Linked DNA regions of Magnetospirillum sp. XM-1. The protein of the gene in region 2 binds, or shares a complex with, the protein of the main gene of each other region. Links are inferred from orthologs where the notes say so. Each region holds a gene or a part of one and is shown on either strand. Other genes may lie near its edges. The genes, in order: XM1_RS21965 and dnaN.

The links.
Region 1: the proteins of dnaN (region 2) and XM1_RS21965 are in contact, whole or in part, in a solved structure (PDB 1OK7), measured with the Escherichia coli proteins. The link is inferred for Magnetospirillum sp. XM-1 from one-to-one orthologs.

The regions. Positions count from the first base shown.
Region 1 is NZ_LN997848.1:4,805,177-4,812,652, forward strand. What follows is about bases 2,770-5,738. They hold XM1_RS21965 (DNA polymerase IV), read left to right. Parts: upstream 2,770-3,649; coding sequence 3,650-4,828; downstream 4,829-5,738. Other genes in these bases: XM1_RS21960 (LysR family transcriptional regulator), read left to right, coding at 2,770-3,358; XM1_RS21970 (alpha/beta hydrolase), read right to left, coding at 4,948-5,738. In the rest of the region: XM1_RS21945 (Lrp/AsnC family transcriptional regulator), read right to left, coding at 1-437; XM1_RS21950 (peroxiredoxin), read left to right, coding at 717-1,340; trxB (thioredoxin-disulfide reductase), read left to right, coding at 1,440-2,390; more of XM1_RS21960, read left to right, coding at 2,465-2,769; more of XM1_RS21970, read right to left, coding at 5,739-5,988; XM1_RS21975 (PAS domain-containing sensor histidine kinase), read right to left, coding at 6,011-7,476. UniProt on the Escherichia coli protein: Poorly processive, error-prone DNA polymerase involved in translesion repair and untargeted mutagenesis. Copies undamaged DNA at stalled replication forks, which arise in vivo from mismatched or misaligned primer ends.
Region 2 is NZ_LN997848.1:910-8,245, forward strand. What follows is about bases 252-3,080. They hold dnaN (DNA polymerase III subunit beta), read left to right. Parts: upstream 252-1,021; coding sequence 1,022-2,140; downstream 2,141-3,080. Other genes in these bases: dnaA (chromosomal replication initiator protein DnaA), read left to right, coding at 252-778; recF (DNA replication/repair protein RecF), read left to right, coding at 2,137-3,080. Also shown: more of dnaA, read left to right, coding at 1-251; more of recF, read left to right, coding at 3,081-3,315; gyrB (DNA topoisomerase (ATP-hydrolyzing) subunit B), read left to right, coding at 3,315-5,765; XM1_RS00025 (glycoside hydrolase family 15 protein), read right to left, coding at 5,991-7,336. UniProt on the Escherichia coli protein: Confers DNA tethering and processivity to DNA polymerases and other proteins. Acts as a clamp, forming a ring around DNA (a reaction catalyzed by the clamp-loading complex) which diffuses in an ATP-independent manner freely and bidirectionally along dsDNA.

The DNA.
Region 1 (7,476 bases), 4.8 Mb from region 2 along the record:
GTGCGGATGGCCAACGCGCTCTTCACATGGCTGATGTTGGGCGCGGCGGTCAGCCGCGTGGTCAGGAAGCGCTGGTAGTCGTCCCAGTCGTGGGCCACCACTTTCAGCAGGAAGTCGGTCTCGCCGGCCAGCATGTGGCACTCGCGCACCTCGGGCCAGCCCTTGACCAGTTCCTCGAAGGATTTGAGATCGGCCTCGGCCTGGCTGTTCAGCCCCACATGGGCGAACACCGTGACGTTGAAGCCCAGCGCGCCGGGGTCGATTTCAGCATGGTAGCCCTTGACGTAACCGGCCTCCTCCAGCGCCCGCACCCGTCGCAGGCACGGCGGCGCGGAGATTCCCGCCCGCCGGGCCAGTTCGACATTGGTCATCCGGCCATCGGCCTGAAGGTCGGCCAGAATGCGCCGATCGATGCGGTCAAGCTTGACCCGCTGCATAAGGGAACTCCAAAAGAACTCTGGTTTGCGAAATTATATTACTCGGCCGCCGCCAGCAAGCCCAACGTTCTGTCGCGGCGACGATTTTCAGCCCTTGGCGGCAGCCGAGACGGCTGCTCGGCGCGTCACCGGCAAGACCACAGGGAAAGTGCAAGTTAATATCCTTCGCACGCGGGGGCATGGCGTTAGTTTTGTAATCATTCCATCTTGTGCGAGGTCGAGAACCAGACTAGATTTCTCGGCATCATTCGTCCCAAGCCCTATGATGGAGCTTCCATAATGTCCGACGCGATTGTGAATCCGACCTCTCTGGTGACCAAGGCCGCCCCCGATTTCACTGCCCCGGCCGTGATGCCCGACAACGAGATCAATCCGTCGTTCAACCTGAAGTCCTATCTGGCGGGCTCCTACGGCGTGGTGTTCTTCTACCCGCTGGACTTCACCTTCGTCTGCCCGTCGGAAATCCTGGCCCACGACCATCGCGTCAAGGCCTTCGCCGAGCGCAACACCAAGGTCATCGCCGTCAGCGTCGATTCCCACTTCACCCACCTGGCCTGGAAGAACACTCCGGTGGAAAAGGGCGGCCTGGGCAACGTCCAGTTCCCCATGGTGGCCGACCTGACCAAGAACATCGCCAAGTCCTTCGGCGTGCTGATCAATGATTCGGTGGCGCTGCGCGGCACCTTCATCATCGACAAGAACGGCGTCGTGCAGTCGGCCCACGTCAACAACCTGCCGCTGGGCCGCAACGTGGACGAGGCGCTGCGCCTGATCGACGCGCTGCAGTTCACCGAGGAGCATGGCGAGGTGTGCCCCGCCGGCTGGAACAAGGGCAAGGCCGGCATGAAGGCCAACCCGAACGGCGTCGCCGAGTACCTGGCCAAGCACGCTTCCGAGCTGTAGGCCTTTCGTCGAGTCCGAAGGGGCGCACCGCTTGCCAGCGGTGCGCCCCATCCTTATGCTGTAGCGCAACAACATCGTAACCAAACCGGGAAGCTGTCCATGGCGCACCACCACTCCAAGGTTCTGATTCTGGGCTCCGGGCCCGCCGGCTGCACCGCCGCCATCTATGCGGCGCGCGCCAATCTTGAACCCATGCTGGTGGCCGGCCTGCAGCCCGGCGGACAGCTGACCATCACCACCGACGTGGAAAACTTCCCCGGCTTCGCCGAGGCGGTCCAGGGCCCCTGGCTGATGGAGCAGATGCAGGCCCAGGCCGAGCATGTGGGCACCCGCTTCATGGACGACACCATCGTCTCGGTGGACCTTTCCAAGCGTCCGTTCACCGCCGTGGGCGATTCGGGCGACACCTATACCGGCGACACGCTGATCATCTGCACCGGCGCCACCGCCCGCTGGCTGGGCATCGAATCGGAAAAGAAGTTTTCGGGCTTCGGCGTCTCGGCCTGCGCCACCTGCGACGGCTTCTTCTTCCGCGGTAAGGAAGTTGCTGTGGTCGGCGGCGGCAATTCGGCGGTGGAAGAAGCCCTCTACCTGGCCGGCATCGCGTCGAAGGTGACCCTGATCCATCGCCGCGACGCGCTCCGCTCGGAAAAGATCGCCCAGGACCGCCTGTTCGCCAATTCCAAGGTGTCGGTCGCCTGGGACAGCGTCGTCGACGAGATCGTCGGCGACAGCAATCCCCCCGGCGTCACCGGCGTGCGCATCAAGAACGTCAAGACCGGCGCGCTGTCCGTGCTGCCGGTGGACGGTGTGTTCATCGCCATCGGCCACACCCCCAACACCGACCTGTTCAAGGGCGCGCTCGAGATGGACGAGGAGGGCTACCTGATCACCAAGGCGGGCGCCACCTCCACCAATATCCCCGGCGTGTTCGCCGCCGGCGACGTGCAGGACAAGATCTACCGCCAGGCCGTCACCGCTGCCGGCACCGGCTGCATGGCGGCGCTGGAAGCCGAACGCTTCCTCGCGGCGCATGGACATGGCGGTTAAGTTACGGCACAGTAGCCTGCAATGATTGGGGAGGCGGAAAAAATAATCCGCCAGGGGAGGAGACCGGTCGCACCATGGACTGGGACAAACTGAGGGTTTTTCACGCCGTGGCCGAGGCCGGCAGCTTCACCCATGCGGGCGAAGTGCTGAACCTTAGCCAGTCGGCCGTCAGCCGCCAGATCAGCGCGCTGGAGGAAAGCCTCAACCTCCCCCTCTTCCATCGCCATGCCCGCGGCCTGATCCTGACGGAGCAGGGCGAGCTTCTCTACAAGACCGCCCGCGACGTGTTCTCCAAGCTGGCCATGACCGAGGCGCTGCTCACCGAAAGCCGCGAGCGCGCCCAGGGACCGCTGAAGATCACCACCACCGTGGCCTTCGGCTCTTTGTGGCTGACGCCCCGCATCAAGGACTTCCTGGACGCCTATCCCGACATCTCGGTGACCATGGTGCTGTTCGACGGCGAGCTGGACCTAGCCATGCGCGAGGCCGACGTGGCCATCCGCATGATGCCGCCGCGCCAGCCCGACCTGATCCAGCGTCACCTCTTGTCCATGAACTACGCGGTGTTCGCCGCGCCGTCGTACATCGAAAAGTACGGCATGCCGAAATCCGCCGACGATCTCGACAACCACCGCATCATCGTCTACGGCGACGACACGCGGGTCTCGGCCCCGGTCTCCAACGTCAACTGGCTGCTGGAAGCGGGCGCCTCGCCCGACCGCCCGCGCAAGCCGGTGCTGGAGGTCAACAACATCTACGGCATCTACCGGGCCGTCAAAAGCGGGCTGGGCATCGCCGCCATGCCGGATTACCTGCGCGGCGAGGCGGAAAGCCTGGTTCCCATCCTGCCCGAGCTGAAGGGGCCGAAGGTCGAGGCCTACTTCGTCTATCCCGAGGAATTGCGCCATTCCAAGCGCATCACGGTGTTCCGCGACTTCCTCCTGGGCAAGATCGCCGAATCCGCCTGATCGGGCAAAGACCCTACCCGAAAGCATAAGGCATGCGCTGGAAGCATGCCTCTGTCCAGCTTTTTGGTGTGGTTCGAAATCATTTCCTGCCGTAAATCAATACCTACGACGTGCTGCACCGCAGCAGGTCCCGAGTTCGGCGGGTTCCGCCACATCGTTCCCAGGTGCAATGCCTGGGTTCCGGGTCTTCGGACCCTACGTCTCCTAGACGTGAAGCCTCCCTGTTTGACTTTACCCCCCGGTGCATAACCGGGGGGTTTCTTTTTGGGCCGCTCGCGCTATAGTCGCCCCATGGGAACATATGGTGATCAAGCGCCGACGGTGTGCCGGGATTGCGGAGCCTTGGGAAACGGCGAGGCCGCCTGCCCCGTCTGCGGCTCGGCGCGGCTAGTGCGTCATGCCGAATTGCCGGATCTGTGCATCGCCCATATCGATTGCGACGCGTTTTACGCCTCGGTGGAGAAGCGCGACAACCCGTCCCTGATGGACAAGCCGGTGATCGTCGGCCATCCGGGCGGGCGGGGCGTGGTGACCACCGCCTGCTACGTGGCGCGCAAATTCGGGCCGCGTTCGGCCATGCCCATGTTCAAGGCGCTGGAACTGTGCCCCCACGCCGTGGTCATTCCCCCCGACATCGCCAAATACAAGCGGGTCAGCGCCGATATCCGCGCCCTGTTCGAGAAGGCCACGCCCCTGGTGGAGCCGCTTTCCCTGGACGAGGCCTATCTCGACCTGTCGCCGGGGGTGCGTCTGGTGGAACGCCCGGCCGCCGTGCTGCTGGCCCGGCTGGCCCGCGCCATCCGCCGCGAGGTGGGCATCACCGTCTCGGTGGGCTTGAGCTACAACAAGTTCCTGGCCAAGATGGCGTCCGACCTTAACAAGCCCGACGGCTTCTCGGTAATCGGCCGGGCGGAAGCCGCCGCCTTCCTGGCGCCCCGCCCGGTGACCGCCCTGTTCGGCATCGGCCAGGCCACGGCGGCGCGCATGGCCGAGCAGGGCATCACCACCATCGCCCAGTTGCAGTCGCTGGCCGAGGCGGAGTTCGTGGCGCGCTGGGGCAAGTTCGGCCGAAGGCTGGCTGGCATGGTGCATGGCATCGACACCCGCCCGGTCAATCCCGACCGCCCGACCAAGAGCGTTTCCACCGAGACCACCTTCGCCCGCGACATCCGCGATGCCCGCATGCTGGCCGAGGCGCTGGCCCCCCTGGCCGAGGGGGTGGCGCGGCGCCTGGACCGCGCCCATCTGGCGGGACGGACCGTGGTGCTGAAGCTGAAAACCGCCGATTTCAAGGTGGTCACCCGCCACCACCGCCTGGCCGATCCGACGACGCGGGCCGACGTCATCCTACGGGCAGGACTGGCCCTGCTGGAGCGTCAGGCGGACGGCCGCGCCTTCCGCCTGCTGGGCATCGGCATGGCCGATCTCTGCCCGGCGGAAGAGGCCGACCCGCCCGGTCTGTTCGGATAGGCTGCCAATGAATTTGCCTAAGGGGGATGCCCAGGCCCTCTCCGCTCGTCATGGCCGGGCTTGACCCGGCCATCCATGGACCCCCGGGACAAGCCCGGGGGTGACGAACAATAAAAGCTCTACCGCCGCGGTCCGGGCGATTCCAGGAACTCGGCCACCGCCTGATAGAGCTGCTTGCGGTTCTTTTCGATCAGGGCGGCGTGGGTGGCCTCGCCCACCATGACGTAGCGCTTGTAGGGCGAACCGGTCAGGCGGTTGAACAGCTTCATGCCCATGGCGGGCGGCGCCTCGGCGTCCCACTCGCCCTGGATCACCAAGGCGGGAATGGACAGGCGCTCGGGGTTCCAGCGCGGCTTGTTGGACGCCCAATAGCGCATGGTGTCCAGCACCACGCCGTTGGGCGCGCGCACCGTGTGGGGGGTGGCGGGTTCGGGGTCGCTGGCCAGGGTCGCCTTCAGCCAGTCGCCGAAGACGGCCTTGGGCAACACGCCGTCGCGCTTGGCCTCGGGCACCGCCTTCAGCCAGATGTCGCGGGCCTCCCTGGGGTCCACCTGTCGCCAGGCGGGCACCCGGGCCAGTTCGGCGTCGGTGGGCGGCGTCACCTCGCGCAGCCATTGCGGCGCGTAGAGCACCAGCCGCTCCACCTTGTCCTGGGCGGTGTTGGCGTAGGTCCCCGCCAGGGTGGCGCCCCACGACCAGCCGACCAGCACCAGACGCTGGGCATTGCGCCGGGACAGAATGAAATCCACGGCGCGGGTGACGTCTTCGACCGCCTCGGCGGTGTCCACCACGGGGGCGTTGGCCTCGGGCGTCTGCTTCATCTCAGGCGGGCGGCCCGACTTGCCGTAGCCGCGGATGTCCAGGGTATAGACGTCGTAGCCCCGGGCCACCATCCAGTCCATCCAGCTCTGGCCGTCCACCGCCATGTCGAAGGAGGAATGGGCGGGATAGGTGGCGCCGTGCAGGAACAGCACCGTCTTCTCCGGCTTGACGTCGTAGAGGTTGGCGGGATGCTTGTTGCGGATGTAGAGCTGCTGGTCGGGCCACTTGCTGCCGATGGAGAACTCCTCGGTCACCGTCTCGGCCCGGGCGGGCAAGGCCGCCGTCACCAGAATCGCGGCGGCAACCAGGCCGCCCCGCCATCCCATCTTGCTCATCATCACCCATCCGCTCCCATGTTGCTCATGCCGCCCCAGCGCCTACCGGCAGGCGCACGGTCACCACCGTACCCTCGCCGGGAAGAGAAGCCAATTCCACCCTGCCGCCATGCAGATCGACGAAGCGCTGCACCAGGGCAAGGCCGATGCCCGAATCGTCGTCGCCCTGGCCGGCCGGCAGCGCCTCGCGGCGGCCACCCGCCACGAAGCCGCCAAACAGGCGTTGCCGCTGCTCGTCGGAAAGGCCGGCGCCGGTATCGCTGATGGTCAGCGCCAGCTCGGTCGGCCTGCGCTCGGCCCGCACCGTCACCCTTCCGCCCGAAGGCGTGCGCTTCAACGCGTTGCCCAGCAGGTTGAACATCACCTGACGCAGCCGGCGCTCGTCGGCGACGATCCAGCCGATGTCCAGCGGGCAGTCGAAATCCAGGTGCAGCTTCTTTTCCCGCACCCGTTCGCGCACCAGCCCCAGCACCCCGGACAGCATGGGGTGGATGTCGACGGTGTCGAGCTCCAGCGCCATCTGGCCGGCCTCGATGGCGGCAAGGTCGAGGATGTCGGAGATCAGCGCCTGCAGCCCCTGGCCCGCCTCGGTGATGCCCTTGGCGTATTCGTGCTGGCGCTTGTTGAGCTTGCCGAAATACTCGGCGGCCAGCATCTCGGAGAAGCCGATCACCGTGGTCAGCGGCTTTCGGACCTCGGCCGAGACGTTGGCGATGAATTCGCTCTTCAACAGGTCGGCGGCGGCCAGCGCCTCGTTACGTTCACGCAGCGCGCGCTCCACCCGGGCTGAATCGGTGACGTCCAGCCAGGTCAGCAGCATGGCCCCGTCGGGCAGCGGCACCGAGGCGAAATCGACGATGGAATCGTCCAGGCGCTCGACCCGGCCGCTCTGGGGCGCCCGGGTGTTGAACAGGGCCATCAGGCGCTCGCGCATTTCCGGCCAGACCGAGGTGCGCTCGGCGCCGCCCTCGAAATAGGGACGGTGGGCTTCGACCAGCTCGTTGACGTGGGGCTCGGCCTCCAGCATGGGAGCCGGCAGGTTCCAGATGCGGGCGTAGGCGGGATTGAACAGGCGCAGGCGCCCGTCGCCCCGAAACACCGCCACGCCCTCGTGCAGGTGGTCGAGGGTTTCGCGCTGCACCGCCAGCGCGGTGTTGAACGAGCGCTCCAGCGCCAAGGTGTCGGTGACGTCCTCGTAGGTGAAGATCAGGCCGCCATAGGGATGGGCGGCGATCATCCGGCGCAAGGTGCGGCCGTCGGGCAGGTGCAGCAGGGTCTCGGCGGCGTCGATCAGCGAGATGAACCGCTTCAGCTCGTCTTCCTTGTAGGCGCGGTAATCGGCCACCTCGGGCAGCAGGCGGCGTTCGCGCAAGGAATCCAGCACGGCGCCGTAGGTGGGCTGGGCCGTCAGCCAGTCCGCCTCCAGCCGCCACAGCCGGGTGAAGGCGGTGTTGAAGAAGGTGAGCCTTGTGTCGGTGGAGAAGATGGCGA
Region 2 (7,336 bases):
CTTCATCCGGGCGCTCAGGGGCCAGGACACCATGTCGTTCAAGGAGCAGTTCCGCTCCGTCGACGTGCTGATGATCGACGACGTGCAGTTCATCGCCGGCAAGGACGCCACCCAGGAGGAGTTCTTCCACACCTTCAACGCCCTGGTGGACCAGGGCAGCCAGATCGTCATCTCGGCCGACAAGTCGCCGTCGGACCTGGAAGGCATCGAGGAGCGCCTGCGCTCGCGCATGGCCTGCGGCCTGGTGGCCGACATCCACGCCACCACCTACGAGCTGCGCCTCGGCATCCTGCAGTCCAAGGCCGAGCAGATGGGCGTCATCGTGCCCCAGAAGGTCATGGAATTCCTGGCCCACAAGATCATCTCCAACGTCCGCGAGCTGGAGGGCGCGCTGAACCGCGTGGTCGCCCATTCCCAGCTGGTGGGCCGCACCATCACGCTCGAGACCACCCAGGAAGTGCTGCACGACCTGCTGCGCGCCTCGGACCGCCGGATCACCATCGAGGAGATCCAGAAGAAGGTCGCCGAGCACTTCACCATCAAGCTGGCGGAAATGTCCTCGGCCCGGCGCTCGCGCCAGGTGGCTCGTCCCCGCCAGATCGCCATGTACCTGGCCAAGCAGCTGACCTCGCGCTCGCTCCCCGAGATCGGCCGCAAGTTCGGCGGCCGCGACCACACCACCGTCATGCACGCGGTGAAAAAGGTCGAGGAGCTGAAGGAAGTGGACCAGAACTTCGCCGAGGACGTGGAACTGCTGCGCCGCATGCTGCAGGGATAGGGAACCCTCCAGGCGGCACGCCAGGGCGGGCAGGATGCCCGCGCCCCAAACACGTCGCATTTTCCCCTGGAGCGCGGCCGTCTCGGCCGCATTTGCCGTGGCCGCTCCCACCGCCATGCAACAAGCGTCCCAGCCCCTCTCCCCGCCCCCGAAATCGCTTTTGGACTCCGGCGCCTGTGATATACTGCCCAACCCTGCCTGAAGGGGGGCAGTAACGAATCATATGGGTATCAGCAGAACGCCATGAAACTGACCATCGAGCGCGCCGCGCTGTTGAAGTCGCTGGCCCACGTCCAGAGCGTCGTCGAACGCCGGACCACCATTCCGATCCTGTCCAACGTCAAGCTCGAGGGCCGTTCAGGCCTTCTGTCGCTGAACGCCACCGACATGGATCTCGACATCATCGAATCGGTGCCCGCCGACGTGGTCCGCCCCGGCGCCACCACCGCCCCGGCCCACACCTTCTACGAGATCGTGCGCAAGCTGCCCGACGGCAGCCAGGTGGAGATCGAGCATGATTCCGAAAGCGGCCAGCTGACGCTGCGCTCGGGGCGCTCCAAGTTCTCGCTGGCCTGCCTGCCGGTCGAGGATTTCCCGGTCCTGTCGGGCGGCGACCTGCCGTTCAGCTTCTCGCTCTCGGCGGCCGAGCTGAAGACCCTGATCGACCGCACCCGCTTCGCCATCTCGACGGAAGAGACCCGCTACTACCTGAACGGCATCTACCTGCATGCCGCCAAGGCGGACGGCGTGGACGTGCTGCGCGCCGTGGCCACCGACGGCCATCGTCTGGCCCGGGTGGAGATCACCCTGCCCGACGGCGCCGCCGGCATGCCCGGCATCATCGTGCCCCGAAAGACCGTGGCCGAGATCCGCAAGCTGATCGACGAGACCGACGGCGAGATCACCGTGTCGCTGTCCGAGACCAAGCTGAAGTTCGCCTTCGGCGACGCCGTGCTGACGTCGAAGCTGATCGACGGCACCTTCCCCGATTACGAACGGGTGATCCCCGCCGACAACGACAAGGTGCTGGTGGTCGACTGCAAGAGCTTCGCCCAGGCCGTCGACCGCGTTTCGGCCATCTCCACCGAGAAGAGCCGGGCCATCAAGCTGGCGCTCGAAAAGGGCAGCGCCACCCTGTCCGCCTCCAGCGCCGAAAACGGCAGCGCCGTGGAAGAGATCGAGGCCGACTACACCTCGACGCCGCTCGAGATCGGCTTCAACTCGCGCTACCTGATGGATATCCTGGCCCAGGTGGAGGGCGACACCGCCCGCTTCGCCATGGCCGACGCCGCCTCGCCCACCGTGGTGCGCGAGATGACCGATGGCGGCGCTGTCTACGTGCTGATGCCCATGCGGGTGTGATCGGCGTTCCGGTGCCCCATACGGAAACCGAGCGGCCGGCGATCCGCCGCCTGTCGCTCGCGGATTTCCGCTGTTATCGGACGCTACGCCTCGAGACGGACAACCGTCCGGTGGTACTGACGGGGCCCAACGGCGCCGGCAAGACCAACATCCTCGAGGCTTTGTCCTTCCTGGTTCCGGGCCGCGGCCTGCGCCGCGCCGGGGCGGCGGACATCACCCGCCACGGATTGCCGGCCGGATCGCCTTGGGCGGTGGCGGCAAGCCTGGACGGGCCGGCGGGACGGGTGGAGATCGGAACGGGCCGCGAGGCCGGACACGAACGCCGCTCGGTGCGCATCGACGGCAAGCCGGCCAAGCCCGGCGATCTGGCCGGACTGGTTTCGGCGCTGTGGCTGACCCCGGCCATGGACCGCCTGTTCATCGAGGGGGCGAGCGGACGGCGGCGTTTCCTTGACCGCCTGGTGTTCGGGCTGGTCGCCGGCCATGGGGCCGAATCGGGGGCCTACGAGCACGCCATGCGCGAACGCACCCGCCTGATGCGGGCCGCCCGCGACGGCGGGCCGAGGACGGACCCGGCCTGGATCGCGGCGCTGGAAGAGGGCATGGCCCGCCATGGCGCCAGGATCGCCCAGGCCCGGGTCGAGACCATCGCCCGCCTGGACGCGGCCTGCCGCGCCGGATTGGGGCCGTTTCCCGCCGCCGGGCTGAGGGTGGAGGGCGAGATCGAGGGCTGGCTGGCCTCAGGCGCCTCTCCCGACGAGGCCGAGGACAGGTTCAAAAGCGCGCTGCGATTCGCGCGCGCGCGCGACGAGGCGGCCGGGGCCGCCACCATGGGTCCGCACCGTTCGGACCTCTTGGTGCGCCACGTGCCCAAGGATTTGCCGGCGGGGCAATGCTCCACCGGCGAGCAGAAGGCGGTTCTGGTGTCCATCGTGCTGGCCCAGGGCCGGGTCCAGGACCAGACGGGCGGGCGGGCGCCGCTGCTGCTGCTGGACGAGGTGGCGGCCCATCTGGACGAGGTCCGGCGCGCCGCCCTGTACGACGAGCTTTGCGCACTGAAGGCGCAGAGCTGGATGACCGGAACCGACGCGCTGCTGTTCGCCGGTTTCGGAGAAAGGGCCCAGTTTTTCCGGGTGACCGACGCCACGGTCGCCCCAGACAAGGTAATGACGTGATGAGCACCGAACCCATGACCCCCAACGATCCCCACGCCAGCGCGAACGGAGCCGAGGAATACGGCGCCGGATCGATCCAGGTGCTGCGCGGTCTGGAAGCGGTGCGCAAGCGTCCCGGCATGTATATCGGCGACACCGACGACGGGTCGGGCCTGCACCGCATGATCTACGAGGCGGTGGACAACGCCGTCGACGAGATCATGAACGGCTTCGGCGACCGCTGCGACGTGGTGCTGAACGCCGACGGCTCGGTGCTGGTCACCGACAACGGCCGCGGCATCCCGGTGGACATCCACCCCGAGGAAGGCATCTCGGCCGCCGAGGTGGCGCTGACCAAGCTGCACGCCGGCGGTAAGTTCGAGCAGAACTCCAACCGCATCTCGTCGGGTCTGCACGGCGTCGGCATCTCGGTGGTCAACGCGCTGTCGGAATGGCTGGAACTGCGCATCTGGCGCCACGGCAAGGAGCACTTCATGCGCTTCCGCCACGGCGAGCCCGAGGCGCCGCTGGCCGTGGTGGGCGAGTGCGGCGACCGCACCGGCACCCAGGTGGTCTTCCTGCCCTCCAAGGGCACCTTCTCCCACACCGATTTCGATTTCGACACGGTGGAGCACCGGCTGCGCGAACTGGCCTTCCTCAACTCGCGCGCCACCCTGATGCTGAAGGACGAGCGCCACGCCGAGACGGCCGAGGTCCTGCTGCACTACGAAGGCGGCGTCCAGGCCTTCGTCCAGTGGCTGGACCGCTCCAAGGAGGCGCTGCACGCCCCCATCCTGGTGGCCGCCGAGAAGGACGTGGTGCGCCTGGAACTGTCCATGGAATGGACCGACAGCTACCACGAGACCTGTCTGTGCTTCACCAACAACGTGCCGCAGAAGGACGGCGGCACCCATCTGGCCGGTTTCCGCGCCGCGCTGACGCGCACCATCAACGCCTATGCCAACGAATCGGGCATCGCCAAGAAGGAAAAGGTCAACCTGGCCGGCGACGACATGCGCGAGGGCCTGACCTGCGTGCTGTCGGTCAAGATGCCCGACCCCAAGTTCTCGTCCCAGGCCAAGGAGAAGCTGGTCTCCTCCGAAGTCCGCCCGCTGGTCGAGAACCTGGTGGGCGAGAAGCTGGCCGAGTGGTTCGAGGAGCACCCGGCCGAAGCCCGCAAGGTGGTCACCAAGGTGGTCGAGGCCGCCGCCGCCCGCGAGGCGGCCAGGAAGGCCCGCGAACTGACGCGCCGCAAGGGCGTGCTCGACATCGCCACCCTGCCGGGCAAGCTGGCCGATTGCCAGGAACGCGACCCGGCGCTGTCCGAACTGTTCATCGTCGAGGGTGACTCGGCCGGCGGCTCCGCCAAGCAGGGGCGCAACCGCGCCAACCAGGCCATCCTGCCCCTGAAGGGCAAGATCCTCAACGTGGAGCGGGCCCGCTTCGACAAGATGCTGTCCTCGGCCGAGATCGGCACCCTGATCGCCGCCATGGGCACCGGCATCGGCCGCGAGGATTTCAACGTCGACAAGGCGCGCTACCACAAGATCATCATCATGACCGACGCGGACGTGGACGGTTCCCACATCCGCACCCTGCTGCTGACCTTCTTCTATCGCCAGATGCCCGAGCTGATCGAGCGCGGCTACCTCTACATCGCCCAGCCGCCGCTGTATCGCGCCAAGCGCGGCCAGTCCGAGGTCTATCTCAAGGACGATAGGGCGCTGGAGGAATACCTGATCGACGGCGGCCTGTCCGACGCCGTGCTGAATCTGGCCGACGGCACACAAGTGGCCGCCGCCGACCTGCGCGCCCTGGTCGAGCAGTCCCGCGCCGTGCGGAACCTGCTCAACCCGCTGGCCCGGCGCCTGCCGCTGAAATTGGTGGAACAGGCGGCCATCGCCGACGCCCTGGATTCCGCCCTGCTCACCGACGCCACCCGTGGCCCGGTCGTGGCCGAGGCCCTGGCCAACCGCCTGGACGCCCTGGAATCCGACCTGGAGCGCGGCTGGGCCGGCACCTGGGTGGAGGGCGACGGCTACACCTTCGCCCGCACGCTGCGCGGCGTCACCGAGACCCACCACCTGGATTCGGCGGTGATCCGCTCGGCCGAGGCGCGCCGCCTGCACGACCTGGCGCCCCGCCTGCGCGAGACCTTCGAGCGCGCCGCCTCCCTGATGGTCAAGGAGCGGGAAGTCGTGCTGGCCGGCCCCGTCGCCCTGGTCGCCGCCGTGATGGACACCGGCCGCAAGGGCATCGCCATCCAGCGCTACAAGGGCCTGGGCGAGATGAACCCGGAACAGCTGTGGGAAACCACCCTGGACCCCCAGGTGCGCTCGCTCCTCCAGGTCAAGGTGGCCCAGGCCGACGACGCCGAACAGGTGTTCTCCACCCTGATGGGCGACGTGGTCGAACCGCGCCGCGACTTCATCCAGACCAACGCGCTGAAGGTCTCGAACCTGGACGTGTAGGGTGTTTGTCGGGTGACGCATAACCCGCAAACGCGGCCCATAACGCGCTAATTCTTGACGCGTAATGTGCAAAGGCCGCCCCGAATGGGGCGGCCTTTGGCGTTCCTTGGAATCCACATTGCCGGGGAGAGAGCTATCCTTGCCTGCTCTTGCGGCTCGTGGCCTGTTTCACCGATCGTTTCCGCTCAGAGGTTGGGCACAGCCTCCCCGGCATTCCCCGGCATGTCAGAACGCTTCCTCCCAACTCCGGGACAGCCGCATGGCGCAATTGATCAGGCCGACCATGGAATAGGTCTGGGGGAAATTGCCCCACAATTCGCCGCTGCGCGGATCGATGTCCTCGGACAGGAGGCCTAGGAGATTGCGCCGGGCCAGCACGGTCTCGAACAGGGTCCGGGCCTCGTCCAGGCGCCCCTGCGCCGCCAGGGCGTCGATGTACCAGAAGACGCAGATGACGAAGGCGGTGGCAGGCCGGCCGAAATCGTCCTCGGCCACGTAGCGGTAGAGGAAATCGCCGACCCGCAGACTGGCCGCCACCGCGTTCACCGTGGCGGCGAAGCGGGGATCGTCGGCGGCCAGGAAGTCCACCTCGTGCAGCAGCAGCAAGGTGGCGTCCAGCTCGTTTCCGCCGAAGGTGGAGACGAAGGTCCCCATCTCCTCGTTCCACGCCCGGGCCGAGATGATGGAATGCAGGCGGTCGGCCTCCTTGCGCCAATAGACGGCCCGGTCGGACTGGCCGATATGGCGGGCGATCTTCGCCAGCCGGTCGCAGGCCGCCCAGCACATCACCGACGAGAAGGTATGGACCGAGGCGATGGTGCGCAGTTCCCACGGGCCGGCGTCGGGCTTGTCGAAGACGGCGACGGCGCGCCCGCCCAGGCGTTCCAGCTGCTCGAACATGGCCGTGTTGCCGGGATGGGACAGGCGCTGGTCGAAGAAGGCGTGGGTCGAGGCCAACACCACGCTACCGTAGACGTCGTTCTGAATCTGGACATGGGCCTGGTTGCCCACCCGCACCGGGCCGAAACCGCGATAGCCCGTCAGATGAGGAATGGCGAACTCGTCGATGGAGGTGTCGCGGGTGATGCCGTAGACCGGGCGCAGCTCGCCTTCGTCCGCCTCCTCGACGATGTCGTTGATGAAGCGCAGATAGTCTTCCATGGTCCGCGTCACCCCCAGGCGGTTCAGCGCGTGGATGACGAAATAGGCGTCGCGCAGCCAGCAGAAGCGGTAATCCCAGTTGCGCTGGGTGGCGGGCGCCTCGGGAATCGAGGTGGTCAGGGCGGCGACGATGGCCCCGGTCTCCTCGAAATTGCACAGCTTGAGGGTGATGGCGGCGCGGATCACCGCGTCCTGCCATTCAAAGGGAATCGACAGCGAGCGCACCCAACTGCGCCAATGCTCCAGCGTGCGCTCGAACAGGTCGCGCGCCGTGGTCTCCACTCCGGCCTGCAGGCTCTCGTCGCTGCCCAGCAGCAGGTCGATGGGGCGGTCAAGGACGAAGGGCCGTTCCTCGGTGATGTAGGAGACCGGGGCATTGGTGGTCAGCCGCAGCGTCAGGGCGGGAGAGA